2 regions of the Streptomyces sp. SP17BM10 genome follow, and region 2 is predicted to be linked to the other one. Evidence: riboswitches for the same ligand, from Rfam matches in the RefSeq annotation. Region 2 holds a riboswitch; the other holds the start of a gene.

Region 1 (7,335 bases), on a different contig from region 2:
CGCCGACGCGTGGATCCGCCGTCCGTACGACGCCTCCGACCATGCTCTGGTGCGCTCCGGACCGGACCTGGCGGCTGCGGACAAGGACCTCGCTCCGCTGGCCGAAGCGGCGGTCGAGGGCGCCGTGGCGCGGATCCCGGACGTCTGGCTGGCGGACGAGCCGGGCTTCGACTCGCCGGACGCGGTGCGTGCCGCGTACCGCGCCCAGCTGACCGCGCGACTGGCCGGTCCCCGTGACTGGCTGCCGGAGGTGCCCGCATGAGCGTCGAACTGCACGACTACGAGTACGCCGTGATCCGCGCGGTGCCGCGGGTCGAGCGCGGCGAGTGCGTCAATGTCGGCGTGCTGCTGTACTGCCGGCAGAACGCGCACCTGGCCGCCCGCACCCACCTGGACCAGGCCCGGCTGCTGGCGCTCGACCCGGTGGCGGACGTGCACGGGGTGCGGAAGGCGCTGTACGGGATCGAGGCGGTGTGCGCGGGTGGTTCTCAGGCCGGGCCGGCGGCGTCGGACAGTCCGGGGCAGCGGTTCCGCTGGCTGACGGCCCCGCGCAGCGCGGTCGTCCAGCCGGGGCCGGTGCATACCGGGCTGACCGCGGACCCGGAGGCGGAGCTGCGGCGGTTGTTCGACCAGTTGGTTCTCTGAGGGTGGTCGCCGGCGCCGCTGCGCCGAGCGGTTGATTCCGTGACGGTTGCCGTGGTCAAAGCTTGAGTTACTGAAGCACTCGGCCGTACCCTGGTCGCATGGGTTCGACAGCGACGACGACCGTACCGACCAACGCCGAGTTGATGGAGGTGCTGGCCGCGGTCGGCGCCGCCTACTTCCAGGACTTCGCGGCGGCCGCGGCCCGGCACGGCCTCTCCTCCTCGCAGGCCAAGGCGCTCGGTGCGGTGCAGGAACCGGTGCCGATGCGCGCGCTGGCCGGGCGGCTGGGCTGCGACGCCTCCAACGTCACCGGGATCGTCGACCGGCTGGAGTCGCTCGGGCTCGCCCACCGCGAGGCGGCGGCGGGTGACCGGCGGGTGAAGATCGTCGTGATCACCGAGCAGGGCCGGGAGATCCTCACCCGCATCCGCGGCGAGATGGCGCGCACCCACCAGGCCTTCGAGGCGATGACGGACGAGCAGCGCGTCGCGCTGCACTCGATCTGCTCCCAGGTGCTGCCGGTGCTGGCCGGCCGGACGGGCGGCGCGCAGTAGCACCGCCCGGTGGCGGGGCGGCCGCCGACGGTCGGCGTGACCTCGGCTGTTAGGCTTGCGAAGCGTGAGCGCGAAGCCCCAGATCCCCAATGTCCTGGCCTCCCGGTACGCCTCGGCGACCCTGGCCCAGCTCTGGTCCCCCGAGCACAAGGTGGTCCTCGAGCGCCACCTGTGGCTCGCCGTCCTGAAGGCCCAGCAGGACCTCGGCGTCGAGGTACCGGCGAACGCCGTCGCCGACTACGAGCGGGTGATCGACCAGGTCGACCTCGGCTCGATCGCCGCCCGTGAGCGGATCACCCGGCACGACGTGAAGGCCCGGATCGAGGAGTTCAGCGAGCTCGCCGGGCACGAGCAGATCCACAAGGGCATGACCTCCCGGGACCTCACCGAGAACGTCGAGCAGCTGCAGGTCCGCCAGTCGCTGGAGCACGTGCGCGACCGCACGGTGGCCGTGCTGGTGCGCCTGGCGAGCCTGGCCGCGCAGCACTCCGAGCTGGTCATGGCCGGCCGCTCGCACAACGTCGCCGCGCAGGCGACCACGCTGGGCAAGCGCTTCGCGTCCATCGCCGACGAGCTCCTGGTCGCCTTCCGCCGCCTGGAGGAGCTGATCGCCCGCTACCCGCTGCGCGGGATCAAGGGCCCGGTCGGCACGGCCCAGGACATGCTGGACCTGCTGGGTGGGGACACCGAGAAGCTGGCCGAGCTGGAGCGCCGGGTCGCCGGCCACCTGGGCTTCGAGAACGTCCTCACCAGCGTCGGCCAGGTCTACCCGCGCTCGCTGGACTTCGAGGTGCTCACCGCCCTCGTCCAGCTCGCCGCCGCGCCGTCCAGCCTGGCCAAGACCATCCGCCTGATGGCCGGCCACGAGCTCGTCACCGAGGGCTTCAAGGAGGGCCAGGTCGGCTCCTCCGCGATGCCGCACAAGATGAACACCCGCTCGTGCGAGCGCGTCAACGGCCTGGCCGTCATCCTGCGCGGCTACGCGTCGATGACCGGCGAGCTGGCCGGCGACCAGTGGAACGAGGGTGACGTCTCCTGCTCGGTCGTGCGCCGGGTCGCGCTGCCGGACGCGTTCTTCGCCTTCGACGGCCTCCTGGAGACCTTCCTGACCGTCCTCGACGAGTTCGGCGCCTTCCCGGCCGTGGTCGAGGCCGAGCTGGACCGCTACCTGCCGTTCCTCGCCACCACCAAGGTGCTGATGGGCGCGGTGCGCGCGGGCGTCGGCCGGGAGACCGGGCACGAGGTCATCAAGGAGCACGCCGTCGCCTCCGCGCTCGCGATGCGCGCCGGCGCCCGCGAGAACGAGCTGCTGGAGCGCCTGGCCGCCGACGAGCGGATCCCGCTGGACCGCGCCGCCCTGGACGCGCTGCTGGCCGACCGGCTGTCGTTCACCGGCGCGGCCGGTGCGCAGGTGGCCGAGGTCGTCCGTCAGGTCGAGGACGTCGCCGCGCGCTACCCGGAGGCGGCCAAGTACGCACCGGGCGACATCCTTTGATGCATTGTCAGCTTCTTGAGGGCCCTGCTGCCGGATCGGTGGCGGGGCCCTCGGGCGTGTGGACGTGGCCGGGGTCGAGGGGCGGGGTCGTGCCGCAGCACCATTCGGTGTCCGGCTCCGCGACCGGGTGGTCCTCGGGGGCCAGCACGTTGCCGCGGATGGTGACGAACGCGGTGATCGCCCCGGTGGTCAGGAGCCCCGCGCAGATCAGCATCGCGGTGTGGAAGGCGTCGTCGACCGCGGACGGCACCCGGTAGGCCTCGCCGCTCAGACCGGCCAGCGCCGGGAGGGCCGCGACCGCGAGCAGGCCGGCCGCGCGGGCGGCGGCGTTGTTGACCCCGCTCGCGATGCCCGCGTGCCGCACCTCCACGGCCGCGAGCACGGTCGCCGTCAGCGGGGCGACCAGCAGCGTCATGCCGGAGCCCATCACCGTCACCGCGGGCAGGACGTCCGCCCAGTAGGAGGAGCCGGCGCCGATCCGCAGCATCAGCAGCACCCCGGCGGCGCACAGCAGCGGGCCGACGGTGAGCGGGATCCTCGGGCCGATCCGCTTGCCGAGTCGCGCGGCGCGTGAGGACAGCGCGAGCATCAGCACGGTGATCGGGACCAGCGCCAGGCCGGACACCAGCGGCGAGAAGTGGGCGACGATCTGCAACTGGACGACCAGCAGGAAGAACACCCCGCTGAACGCCGCGTACACACAGAGGGTGACGAGGTTCACGGCGGTGAACAGCCGTGAGGAGAACAGTCCCAGCGGCAGCATCGGCTCGGGGGCACGGCGTTCGACGGCGATGAACGCCGCGCAGAGGACGAGTCCGAGCACGCCGGTGACCCAGACGGCGGGGGACAGGCCCTCGCCGGCCGCCGTCAGCGCGTAGGTGATGGCGCCGAGCGCGAGGGCGGCGAGCACCGAGCCGAGCACGTCGAAGCGGCCGGTGGCGCTCTCGTCCCGGCTCTCGGGGACGTGGCGGGTGGCGACCGCGATGACGGCGGCGGCGAGCGGCAGGTTCAGCAGGAAGATCCACCGCCAGCCGGGGCCGTCCACGAGCCAGCCGCCGAGGAACGGGCCGACGGCCGCCGACACCCCGCCGAGGCCGGACCACAGGCCGACCGCGGCCGAGCGGTCGTCCGGGTGGAAGACCGCCTGGAGCATGGCGAGCGAACCGGGCGTCAGCAGCGCCCCGCCGATGCCCTGGACGGCGCGCGCGGCGATCAGCACCTGGATGTTCGGTGCGGCGGCGCAGGCCGCGGAGGCGACGGCGAACCAGACCACGCCGAGCAGGAAGACCCGGCGCCGGCCGTAGCGGTCGCCGAGCGCGCCGCCGAGCAGGATGAGCCCGGCGAGCGTCAGCAGATAGGCGTTCAGCGTCCACTGCAGGGACGCGAGGGAGGCGCCGAGGTCCGTGCCGATGCGGGGCAGGGCGACGTTCACCACCGTGCCGTCGAGCATCGCCATGCTGGAGCCGAGCACCGTTGCCAGGAGGACCCAGCGTCCCTGTGCGGTGCCCAGACGCAGGGTGCCGGCGTTGGTTGTGGCCACGGCCCGATCCTCCGCCTGTCGGGGTGCACGTGACAAGGGTCACCGGTGGCGCGTCCGGTGGATGCGGACGGTGACGGTTCGCTTGCGGAGGGGTCGGGTTGTCGGCGGAGGGTTGCCGATCTGTTGCGAGGGGTGAATGGATTGTGTACGGAGAGTGTTTCGGGTCGTTCGGAGTGTCATCGGGGCGGTCGGGGTTGTTGCGGGTTCAAGAGATCGACATTGCTTCACCCGGACGGATGAGTTTTAGTTCAGCGACCGACCGGCCAGCCCGGACGGATCCACCGGGCGGAACGCCGAGTCCTGCCGCTGCCCGGTGGCTCGAACTGAACTCTGTACGGCAGGAGCGGGGGACCCACAGGTAAGTCGCCGGACCGGAATTCGCGCTGTTCGCGTGGAAGTCCAGGACCGGCTTGGGGTGAAGCCGCGCATGCGGCCGGGCAACTCCAGCCCGAACCCGACAGCTCACCTCGCAGGCGTCGGAGAGGAAACTTCCATGCCTGCTCAGGCTCGTCGTATCACCCTGCCCCGCGCCGCCCGCATCGGCATCGCGACCGCCGTCACCGGTGTCTCCTTCGCCCTCCCGCTCGTCACCGCGATGAGCGCCCAGGCCCACACCGCCCCCGGCGCCCCCGCGGCTCCGGTCGCCGCCGCCCCGGCTCCGGCCGCTCCGGCCGCCCCGGTCGCCGCCCAGGCCGACGCCTCCTACCGGGTCGTCAGCGGTGACTCCCTCTCGAAGATCGCCGACGCCAAGCACGTCGAGGGCGGTTGGCAGGCGCTGTACGCGCACAACCGTTCGGTCGTCGGCGCCGACCCGAACCTGATCTTCCCGGGTCAGTCGCTCGCGATCGCCGCCCAGGCCGCCCCGGCTGCTCCGGCCGCTCCGGCCCAGAAGCCCGCTGCTCCGGCCGCCAAGCCGCAGTCCGCTCCGCAGCAGAAGGTCCAGGTCAAGACCGAGGCCACCACCCCAGGTGCCCAGGTCCAGACCCAGGCCACGGTGGCCCAGCCGGCCAAGGCGCCGGCCGCCGCCCCGGTCGCCGCCACCTCCGGCTACGTCGCCCCGCTGGCCAACCCGGTGCTCGGCGAGGCCTATGGCGTCGCCGGCTCGATGTGGGCCTCCGGCCACCACACCGGCCAGGACTTCGTCGCCTCCACCGGCACCCCGGTGCGCGCCGTCGCCAACGGCGTCGTGGTGAAGGCCGACAACGGCGGTGCCTACGGCAACGAGGTCGAGATCAAGCTCGCCGACGGCAAGTACGCGCAGTACGCGCACCTGTCCGTGATCGGTGTGACGGTCGGCCAGTCCGTGACCGTCGGCCAGCAGCTCGGCCTGTCCGGTGCGACCGGCAACGTGACCGGCCCGCACCTGCACTTCGAGATCCGCACCGGACCGGAGTACGGCTCGGACATCGACCCGGTCGCCTACCTCCGGGCGCACGGCGTCGCGCTCTGAGCAGTCCCCCTTGGGGATGACGGACCACCGCGGGTGCGGGGCGAAACGATCGACCGGGATGGTCATGTCGGGTGACCGCTCGACCGGGTGATCGCCGCACCGGCGGACATGGGCGCGGGACACGCCCTGACCGGCCCGGCCACGAGGACTCCTCGTGGCCGGGCCGGTCGCTGTCGTTCTCCGGCCCTCAGTTGGGCGGCGTCTGCGGCGGTGGCGTGGCCGCGCCCGGGAGCCGGACGGTCGCGACGGTGCCGCCGTCCGGGCCGGCCGGTGCGAGCGCGACCTCGCCGCCGGACGCCCGGACCGTGCGGGCGACGATCGCCAACCCGAGTCCGGAGCCCGGCAGTTGGCGGGCGGACGGGGAGCGCCAGAAGCGGTCGAAGACGTGCGGGAGGTCCTCGGTGGCGATGCCGGGGCCCTGGTCGCGGACCGCGAGTTCGCCGTCCGTCAGCGACACGTCGACGCGTCCGCCGGGCGGGCTGAACTTCACCGCGTTGTCGAGCAGGTTGATCACGGCGCGCTCCAGCGCGTGCGGGTCGGCGCGGACGTACCAGGGCGTCAGGTCGGCGCCGAACGCCAGGCCGGGGCCGCGCGGTTCGGCCCGTTCGACGGCTCTGGCCGCGATGTCGTGCAGGGCGACGACCGGCAGCGGCCTGGCGCCGCGGGCGTCGGCGGGGCGAGACAGTTCGAGCAGGTCGCCGATGAGGGTGGAGAGTTCCGTCATCTGCGCCTTCATGTTGCCGAGGATGCGGGTGAGCGTCGCCTCGGGCAGCGGCCGGCCGGAGTCCTTGCTGCGGATGAGCAGGTCGACGTTGGTGCGCATGGATGCCAGCGGGGTGCGCAGTTCGTGGCCGGCGTCGGCGATCAGCCGGGCTTGGCTCTCCAGCGAGCCGGCGAGGGCGGTGCTCATCGCGTTGAAGGCCTCGCCGAACCGTGCGATCTCGTCGTGGCCGGAGACCTCGATCGTCATGCCCGGCTCCTGGGTGCGGGCGATGTGCTGGGCCGCGCGGGTGAGGCGGTCGACCGGGCGCAGCGCGGTGCGGGCGATCCACAGGGCGCCCGCGGCGGCGAGCGCGATGACGACGGCCGCGGCGCCGGCGGTGATCAGGGCGAGTTCGGTGAGCGCGTCCTGCACCGGTTCGAGCGGCTGGGCGAGTGCCACGGCGGCGGTGGAGGCGGTGTCGTCGAACATCACCGGGCCGAAGCTGACCACGTAGACCCGCACCGGGGTGCCGTCGACGGTGCGGCCGTCGCGGAAGAGCGATGCGGCGTGCGGGCCGGTGCTCCCGCTCGCGGCGACGGGCAGGTCGTCCGGGGTGACGACCACGGCGCGGGGGTCCTTCTGCGGGCAGGAGGTGCCGTCGGCGACGATCACCGTGGGGACGGTGTCCCCTTTGGGCATCCAGGGCTGCCCGGCCGTGCCGTTGCACCAGTCGTTCAGCGCCTTGATCTGCGTACCGCTCGGCGGCCGGTTGCCCGGCATCCACGCGCGGGACAGCGTCTGGTCGACCTGGTTGACCATCTCGTCGCGCGCGACGAACCAGCCGGCCACCGCGCAGGCCACGACCGCCAGCGAGACCGCGGCCGCGGTGAACAGCGCGAGCCGGCCCCGGAGCGTCATCCGGCCGAACCAGCGGGCCGCGCCCGGCCC
Region 2 (7,335 bases):
GTGCGGCGGGCCCGGGCGGGGCGGCTTCCGGCCTGCTCGGTGCCACGGGTGTCGCGGTCGTCCAGGAAGCCCCAGTCGCGGTCGTGCGTGGTGGAGGTACTGCTCATGTCCCCGGCCCCTGTTCGTCTCGTCCCCTGCTGACGGTCTCATTCTTGTGGGGCGGGGTGGTGCGGCGGCATCCGGAGACCTGGCGGATCGGGGGTGGGGTTAACCCCCCGTGCCCACCGTTTCGCCCGTACCGCTCCCCCGCCACTCGTCGGCGAGGAGCGAGTACAGGTACGAGTCGGACCAGATGCCGCCCTTGAGGACGTCGTGCCGGATCCGGCCCTCCCGCTGGAAGCCGAGCTTCCCGAGCACCCGGACGGAGGCCGTGTTGTCGACGTCCACGGACGCGGCCAGCCGGTGCAGGCCGAGGCGGTCGAAGGCGAGGACGCACAGCAGCCGGGCGATCTCGCTCCCGTAGCCGTACCCCCAGACGTCCCGGCGCAGCACGTACCCGAGCTCGGCGGACCGGTACGGGCCGACGGTGAGGGCGGCCTGGCCGATCGGCGGGGCGTCCGCCGGGTCGTCGTCCGCGCCGGGCCCGGTGTGGAGGGTGACGGCCAGCCGGTAGGTGTCGCGCTCCTCCTCCATCGCCCCCTCCAGGTAGAGGGCGAGCTGGTCCGCGCAGTCCTCGCGGTCGCGCGGCTCGAACGGGAGGTACCGCGTGACCTCCGGGTCGCCGAACAGCGCGTGCAGCGCGTCCAGTTCCTCCGGGGTGTGGCGGTACTCGCGGATGGCCAGCCGGGGGCCGGTGAGACGTACGGGGACCATGGCTGCCGACCCTACCCCCGACCAGCGGTTACCGTTCGAGCTATGAACGACGAAGACCTGCGGCTCGCCCCGCGCACCAGGGCCGCCGACCTGCTCGCCTGGGCGGCGGCGGAGGGCCGCACCCCGGTGGCCGAGGCGCCGGTGCGCGCGGTGCTGGCGCTGCTGGAGCTGGGCGAGGGCAGGATGCGCGACGGCTGGCCCGAACTGACCTCGGACGCCGTGGAGCACCTGCTGTACGAGCGGCTCCACCTGTACGTCCAGCCCGCCCCCGACGACGACCCGTTCGCGTACGGCGAGGCCGTACGGCTCCTGGTCGACCACCAGCGGGCGGCGAAGCGGCTCAACGCCAAGCGGCAGGAGCGGCTGCACGCCGAGGCCGAGTGGCAGGGCGAGGTCGCGGCGGGACTGCTGCGCCGGGCCGACCTGGTGACGTGGCCCCGGCTGTACGCGGTCCTGCTGCGCGCGCACGGAGTGGACGTCGCGGACGGGGAGGCGGTGCGGGACTGGCTCGCCGGGTTCCTCGAACTGGCCGAGGAGGAGCGGCTGGACGCGTTCGGCGCACTGGCGGAGGCCGGGTGGCTGGACGAGCCGGACGAGCAGGGCTGGGGCCCCGGCCGGGTGCTCTCGGTCGGCATGGCCACGGACGGCGCGCGGCGGCTGCTGGAGCAGGGCCTGATGCGGCGCAGCTACCGCAACCTCGCCGAGCTGAACGCGCTGGGGCGGCCGATGCCGGACGAACTGGCCGGGGACTTCGGGCAGTTCGAGGACGCGGCGGTGGAGGCGGCGCTCGCGCTGTTCGGCGAGTGGACGGTGCCGGGACTGCCACGGCTGCTGGTCGAGGAGTTCCCGGAGCTCGCGCCGGAGCCGGGGTCGGCGGAGATCGAGGCGTACCTGGCCCGGTTGCCGGAAGCTCCGGAAGGATCGGAGGCGTCGGAGGTGCCGGAAGGGGACTGAACCGGGAAGGCCCCGGCCGGTGACGGTCGGGGCCTTGCTCTTCGGCGGGGGTTCAGGGGTTGAGGCCGCGCTGCTGGAGCCAGGTCTCCGGGTCGACCGGGGCGCCGCCGCCCGGGCGGACCTCCAGGTGCAGGTGCGGGCCGGTGACGTTGCCGGTGGCGCCGACCTTGCCTATCTGCTGGCCGGAGGTCACCTGGCCGCTGCCCTTGATGATCGAGGAGAGGTGGCAGTACCAGATCTCGGTGCCGTCGGGCAGCGTCTCGACGATCCGGTAGCCGTACGCACCGGACCAGCCGGCCGAGGTGATCGTGCCCTGGCCGACCGCGAACACGGCGGTGCCGGTGTCGGCGGCGAAGTCCAGGCCGGTGTGCAGGTGCGCCCAGTAGCGGGCGCTCTGGCCGTAGTGGGCGCTCAGGTTGTAGTCGCGCACCGGCAGCGTGAGGGCGGCGGCCTTGGCCTTCTCGGCGTCGTCGGCGGCCTTCTTCGCCTCGGCCTCCTTGGCGGCGGCCTTGGCCTGTGCCTCCTGCGCGGCCTGCACGCGGGCGCTCTCCTCGGCGGCGGTGCGCTGGCCGTCGGCCTGCTGCTGGATGCGGGCGGCGAGCGCGAGGCCGGGGTCGGCGGAGAGCGCGACCGGGGCCTCGTCCGGGGCCTCGACGGCGGGCGCGGCGGCCGGGGTCGCGGAGGCGAAGCCGGTGGCGCCCAGGGTGGCGGCGACGGCGGTGACGCCGAGCAGCGGGGAGGCTCCGCGGGTCTGACGCGGCATCCGGTGGCGGTTGGCCTCGGCCTCCGGGGCCGGGAACTCGTCCTCGACCGGACGGGGGTGGTCGAGGAGCTGGGTACCGGCGGCAGGGCCGGCGGGCTGTGCCGGGGTGTGCGTCGACGCCACGGAGGCGTGCTCCTTTCCTTCCTTCGCGCCTACCGGGTTAGCTGACGGGTTCGGAGCAGGAAGGTCTCCTACGGCCGGGCCGGGGCCCCGCCGATTCACCCCAAGGAACGTGGTTCCCCGGCTCCCTGACCTGCCCGGAGGCCGGCCGGCGGGATTAGGCGACGGCGCACGGTGCCGTCTGGGTACGGCGTTTCGACCGCGCTGCGTTATCAAACGTTAATCCTAGGACGCCCTGATTCCAAGCCGTCCGCCCGGGACGGCCGACAACCGGGCGGGCGGCTTGTGCCCTATGACTGATTTGCGCCTCTTGCCCACCCCTGACACCACTTAACGTGATCGGGCGTCACCGCACGGCGGCCCGAACGGGCCCATCTGAGTACCCCTACTCATGTGCGGCGGGCCCGGCCGCCGCGATCCTGGCGCCATGAACGCACCGATGCAGTCCCGCACCACGGCCGCGTACCACCTTCAGGCCGTGCTCTCCTTCGCCCTGTCGGGCACCGCCCTCGCCATCGGGATCGCCTACCTGCCGGTCGGGGCCTGGACCCGGGCCTTCCTCGGGATCGGCCTGCTCTACACCGTCACCTCGTCCTTCACGCTCGCCAAGGTCATCCGGGACAGGCAGGAGACGAACGAGATCGTCACCCGGGTGGACCAGGCCCGACTGGAGAAGCTGCTCAGCGAGCACGACCCGTTCAAGGTCGAGGGGACCTGAGGACGCGGGGCGCCCGAGCGGCGGGGGCACCCCAGGGGCGGGGCTGCCGCTCGGCGCTGCGGCCTCTTCCCATCGGAGTAGGCCGGCAGCTTGACGGCTAAGGCTATTAGCCTTAGCTTTATGGCTATCGGCAGCACCGCCGGTAGCCACCGCAGCAGCGGACCGAGGAGGCCCACCATGAACGGCACCACCACCCCGGACACCCAGTACCTCGACGTTCCCGGCGGCCGGATCGCCTTCGACGACACCCGGAAGGGCGACGGCACCCCCGTCGTCCTCCTCCCCGGGATGCTCGACAGCCGCCGCTCGTACCGGCACCTCGTCCCGCTGCTCACCGCCGCCGGCCGCCGCGTCATCACCATGGACCTGCGCGGCTTCGGCGAGTCCTCGATCGTCTGGGACGACTACGCGCCGGGCGCCATCGCCGCCGACGTCCTCGCCCTGCTCGACCACCTCGGCATCGAGCGGGCCGTCCTGGCCGGCAGCTCCTACACCGGGGCGACCGTCGTCAAGGTCGCCGGGGACGCGCCCGAACGGGTCGCCGGGATCGTCCTGATCGACGCCTTCATCGAGAACCTCCCGCAGAACGCCCTCATGCGCGGCGTCGTCCACGCCATGGGAACGGTCGTGATCAACTGGCCGGCGTTCTGGGGGTTCTACCACCGCAAGCTCGCCTACCCGGGCGCCAAGCCGGCCGACTTCGACGCGTACGTGGCCGGGCTCGTCGACGCGCTGCGCACCCCCGGCCGCAGGACCGCCACCCGCGGCCACGTCCGCGGCGACTCCTCGCCCGTCGGCTGGAGCGCCGCCGTGCGGTGCCCGGCGCTCGTCCTCATGGGCACCAAGGACCCCGACTTCCCGAAGCCGGAGGTCGTCGCCGACCGGCAGACCGCGGCGCTCGGCGCCCGGAAGGTGATGATCGACGGGTCGGGGCACTACCCGATGGCCGACAACCCGCAGGCCGTCGCCGACGCCCTGCTGCCCTTCCTCGCCGAGATCGCCTGAGCACCCTCCCCGGATCGAAACAGAGAGACCGAGAGACCGAGCCATGCCCCGAGTCGGACTGACGCCCGAGCAGGTCGTCGACCACGCCCTCGCCCTCATCGACGACCAGGGAGCGGACGGCCTCACCCTCGCCGCCGTCGCCGCCCGGGCCGGCGTCGCCACCCCCTCCCTGTACAAGCACGTCAGCGGCGGCCTCGCCGAACTCCGGCGGCTCATCGCCGTCCGCGTCACCGAGGAACTGGCCACCCGGCTCGCCGACGCCGCCGTCGGCCGCAGCGGGGACGACGCCGTCGCCGCCGTCCTCCGCGCGTACCACGCCTACGCGACGGAGTACCCGCACCGCTACAACGCCCTGCCGCAGGCGCCCCAGGCGGACGACGACCTCGACACGGCGGCGGCCCGGCTGGTGGGGGTGATCGTCGCGGTGCTGCGGGAGTACGGCCTCGCCGGCTCCGAAGCCATCCACGCCGCCCGCACCGTCCGCTCCCTGGCCCACGGCTTCGCCTCCCTCTCGATCACCGGCGCCTTCCAACTCGCCGAAGACCTCACCGTCACCCACGACCGCCTCATCACGACCCTGACGAGCGGCCTCCACACCTGGCCGAAGGCCTGAGTCGGGATCGAGAAGTCGCCGGGACCGACTTCTCGCGCGGGGCGGCGGCAGGAGCCCGCGGGGCGCGGCGGAAAGGACCGTCTTTGTCCGGCGCCCCGGGTGCGTCGGACGTCGGCAGGGGCGGGTTCCTGGGTGAGGAGAGAAGGTGGCGGGGGTCGGGAGGGCGTATGACGTTGGTGTGGGTGAGGGGGCGGTTTTGCCGGGGGTTAGTGTGGCGGGGCTGACTGGGGGGTCATGATCGGGGCCGCCCACCGTTGTTCTGGTGGAGGGCTTGGTGCGGCGCTGGTACGGGCGGCTGCTGGACGGGGACGTGCGGGCGGGGCGGGACGCGCTTGTCGTGCTGCTCGGGCTCACGGTGCTGCTCGGGCTGTTGCCGCTCGCCCTGCCGTACAGCTGGCCCCCGTCGGCGCTCGTGCTGCCGCTCGTCGTGGGCGGGCTCGTGCTGCCGCGCGGGCGGTTGCTGGTGCTCGTGTGCGCGGCCGTCGCGGGCAGTGCGCTCGGGGCCGCGCTGCAGGACCCACAGTGCGTGCGGCTCGGGGTGACCCTCGTCCTCGCCGCCACCGGGGCGACGGTGCTGGTCGCGAACCGCTTCCGGCACCGGCTCGGGCTGCGCGGCACCCAGGGCGACTCCATGCTCCTGGAACTCGCCGAGCACACCAGGACCCTCGCCCGGCTCCCGGACCGCCTCCTCGACTGGCACTTCGACAGCGCCCTCGCCCCCGCCGGCGGCACCTCCTTCTCCGGGGACTTCCTCCTCTGCACCCACCGCCCCGAGGACGACCTGCTGGAGCTGCTCCTCGTGGACGTGTCCGGGAAGGGCAGCCGGGCCGCCGCGCGGTCCACGCACCTGTCGGGCGCCTTCGGGATGCTGCTGGGGCGGGTGCCGCCGGAGGCGTTCCTGCCGGCGGCCAACGACCACCTCGTCCGGATGGGCTGGGACGACCACTTCGCGACGGCCGTCCACCTCGCGCTGCGCCCGGCCACCGGCGACTACCGCCTCTTCAACGCCGGCCACCCGCCGCCCGCGCGCTTCCGCCGGGCGGACGGCGGCCGCTGGGACCTCGCCGCGCACGGCGGCCCGGCCCTGGGCCTGATCCCCGGCGCGCCCTACCCGGCCTCGACCGGGCGACTGGCGCACGGGGACTCGCTGCTGCTGTTCAGCGACGGCCTGGTGGAGGTGCCGGGCAGGGACCTGGACGAGGGCGTGCTCCGGCTGCTGGCCGCCGCGGAACCGGAGCTGCGGACCCACCGCACGCAGCAGGAGCTCACCCGGGGCGCGGCGGAGCAGCTCGTGCGGACGATCGCACGGGACGTCGCCGACGACCGGACCTTGGTGCTGGTACGCCGGCTGGGGCCCGCCGGCTGAGGGACCCGCTGGCTGAGGGGGCAAGGGACAGCCCGCCGCGGGCAGGAGGGGGCGGGCCCGGGTGGGGTGGGAACCGGGTGCCGGGGTGGAGGCGTGGCCGCCAGGGCGGGGGAGGTGCCTGGGGCTCGTGGGGTGGGGAAATGAGGTATGAAGAACCAGTGGCTCCCGTCGAGGATGAGAACCGGGCGGTGCGCAGTGCGATGCGCTGCGTGCGCTTGTTGCTGAGGAGCACGACGGCGGCCGAGATGCTGGCCACCGTCCTCGCCGACGGGCCCAGTTGGATCACCGGGGAGGGCTCGGCGCTCTACCTGCTGGACTCCGCCGGGATGTTGCGGCTGACGGCCTCGCACGGGCTGCCCCGGTGGGCGCACGAGCGGTACGGGACGATCGATCCGGGCAGTGACCTGCCGGCCGCGACGGCGCTGCGACTGCGCCGGCCGTACCTGTTGTCGCCCGCGCACACGAGTGCCGACCACCCGAACGAGGACGCCGGGCCGGGCACCGGGATGGTCGCGGTGATCGCCCTGCCGATGATCGTCGACGAGCGGCCGATCGGGGTGCTGGCGCTGGCGCTGGCCCACCGGGGCACGGTGCCGCTGCGCGACCTGGACGTGCTGGAGACGATCGGCGACGCGTGCGCGCACCGGCTGGCGCACCTGCTCGACCACGCGGACGGCCGACTGCCGCAGGGCCCGCCGGCCGGGCGGGCCGGGGCGCCGGGCCGCCCGATGCTGTCGCTCGCCGCGCGGGCCGCGCGGCACGGGGCGTTCGAGCGGGACCTGGTGACCGGCGAGAGCGCGTGGGACGCCGAGGCGTTCCGGGTGACGGGCCAGCCGGTGGCGCCGGACGGCTCGGCGCCGGAGCTGGAGCGGATCGTCCACCCGGAGGACCTGCCGGACGTGCGGGCGGCGATGGCGCAGGCGCTGGCCGCCGGGGGCCCGTACCGGATCGAGTACCGGGTGGTGCGCCGGTCCGGTGGGGTG

The links. Region 2 has a riboswitch for cyclic di-AMP ahead of PUR71_RS14980 (M23 family metallopeptidase). Riboswitches for the same ligand answer to the same signal wherever they lie in the genome.
Region 1: linked by a shared signal. The riboswitch ahead of PUR71_RS03515 (M23 family metallopeptidase) and the one ahead of PUR71_RS14980 (M23 family metallopeptidase) in region 2 are both predicted to bind cyclic di-AMP.

The regions. Positions count from the first base shown of each region.
Region 1 covers NZ_JAQYXB010000409.1:31,725-39,059, forward strand. Annotated here, with positions in the region: gene PUR71_RS03490 (HipA family kinase) at 1-262, shown strand, start outside; gene PUR71_RS03495 (DUF3037 domain-containing protein) at 259-645, shown strand; gene PUR71_RS03500 (MarR family winged helix-turn-helix transcriptional regulator) at 744-1,199, shown strand; gene purB (adenylosuccinate lyase) at 1,255-2,694, shown strand; gene PUR71_RS03510 (DHA2 family efflux MFS transporter permease subunit) at 2,702-4,234, opposite strand; cyclic di-AMP (ydaO/yuaA leader) riboswitch at 4,546-4,725, shown strand; gene PUR71_RS03515 (M23 family metallopeptidase) at 4,728-5,684, shown strand; gene PUR71_RS03520 (sensor histidine kinase) at 5,872-7,335, opposite strand, start outside.
Region 2 covers NZ_JAQYXB010000565.1:20,446-27,780, forward strand. Annotated here, with positions in the region: gene PUR71_RS14965 (sensor domain-containing protein) at 1-107, opposite strand, end outside; gene PUR71_RS14970 (GNAT family N-acetyltransferase) at 208-813, opposite strand; gene PUR71_RS14975 (hypothetical protein) at 856-1,767, shown strand; gene PUR71_RS14980 (M23 family metallopeptidase) at 1,820-2,653, opposite strand; cyclic di-AMP (ydaO/yuaA leader) riboswitch at 2,666-2,824, opposite strand; gene PUR71_RS14985 (YiaA/YiaB family inner membrane protein) at 3,078-3,368, shown strand; gene PUR71_RS14990 (alpha/beta fold hydrolase) at 3,546-4,373, shown strand; gene PUR71_RS14995 (TetR/AcrR family transcriptional regulator) at 4,417-4,986, shown strand; gene PUR71_RS15000 (PP2C family protein-serine/threonine phosphatase) at 5,249-6,352, shown strand; gene PUR71_RS15005 (SpoIIE family protein phosphatase) at 6,511-7,335, shown strand, end outside.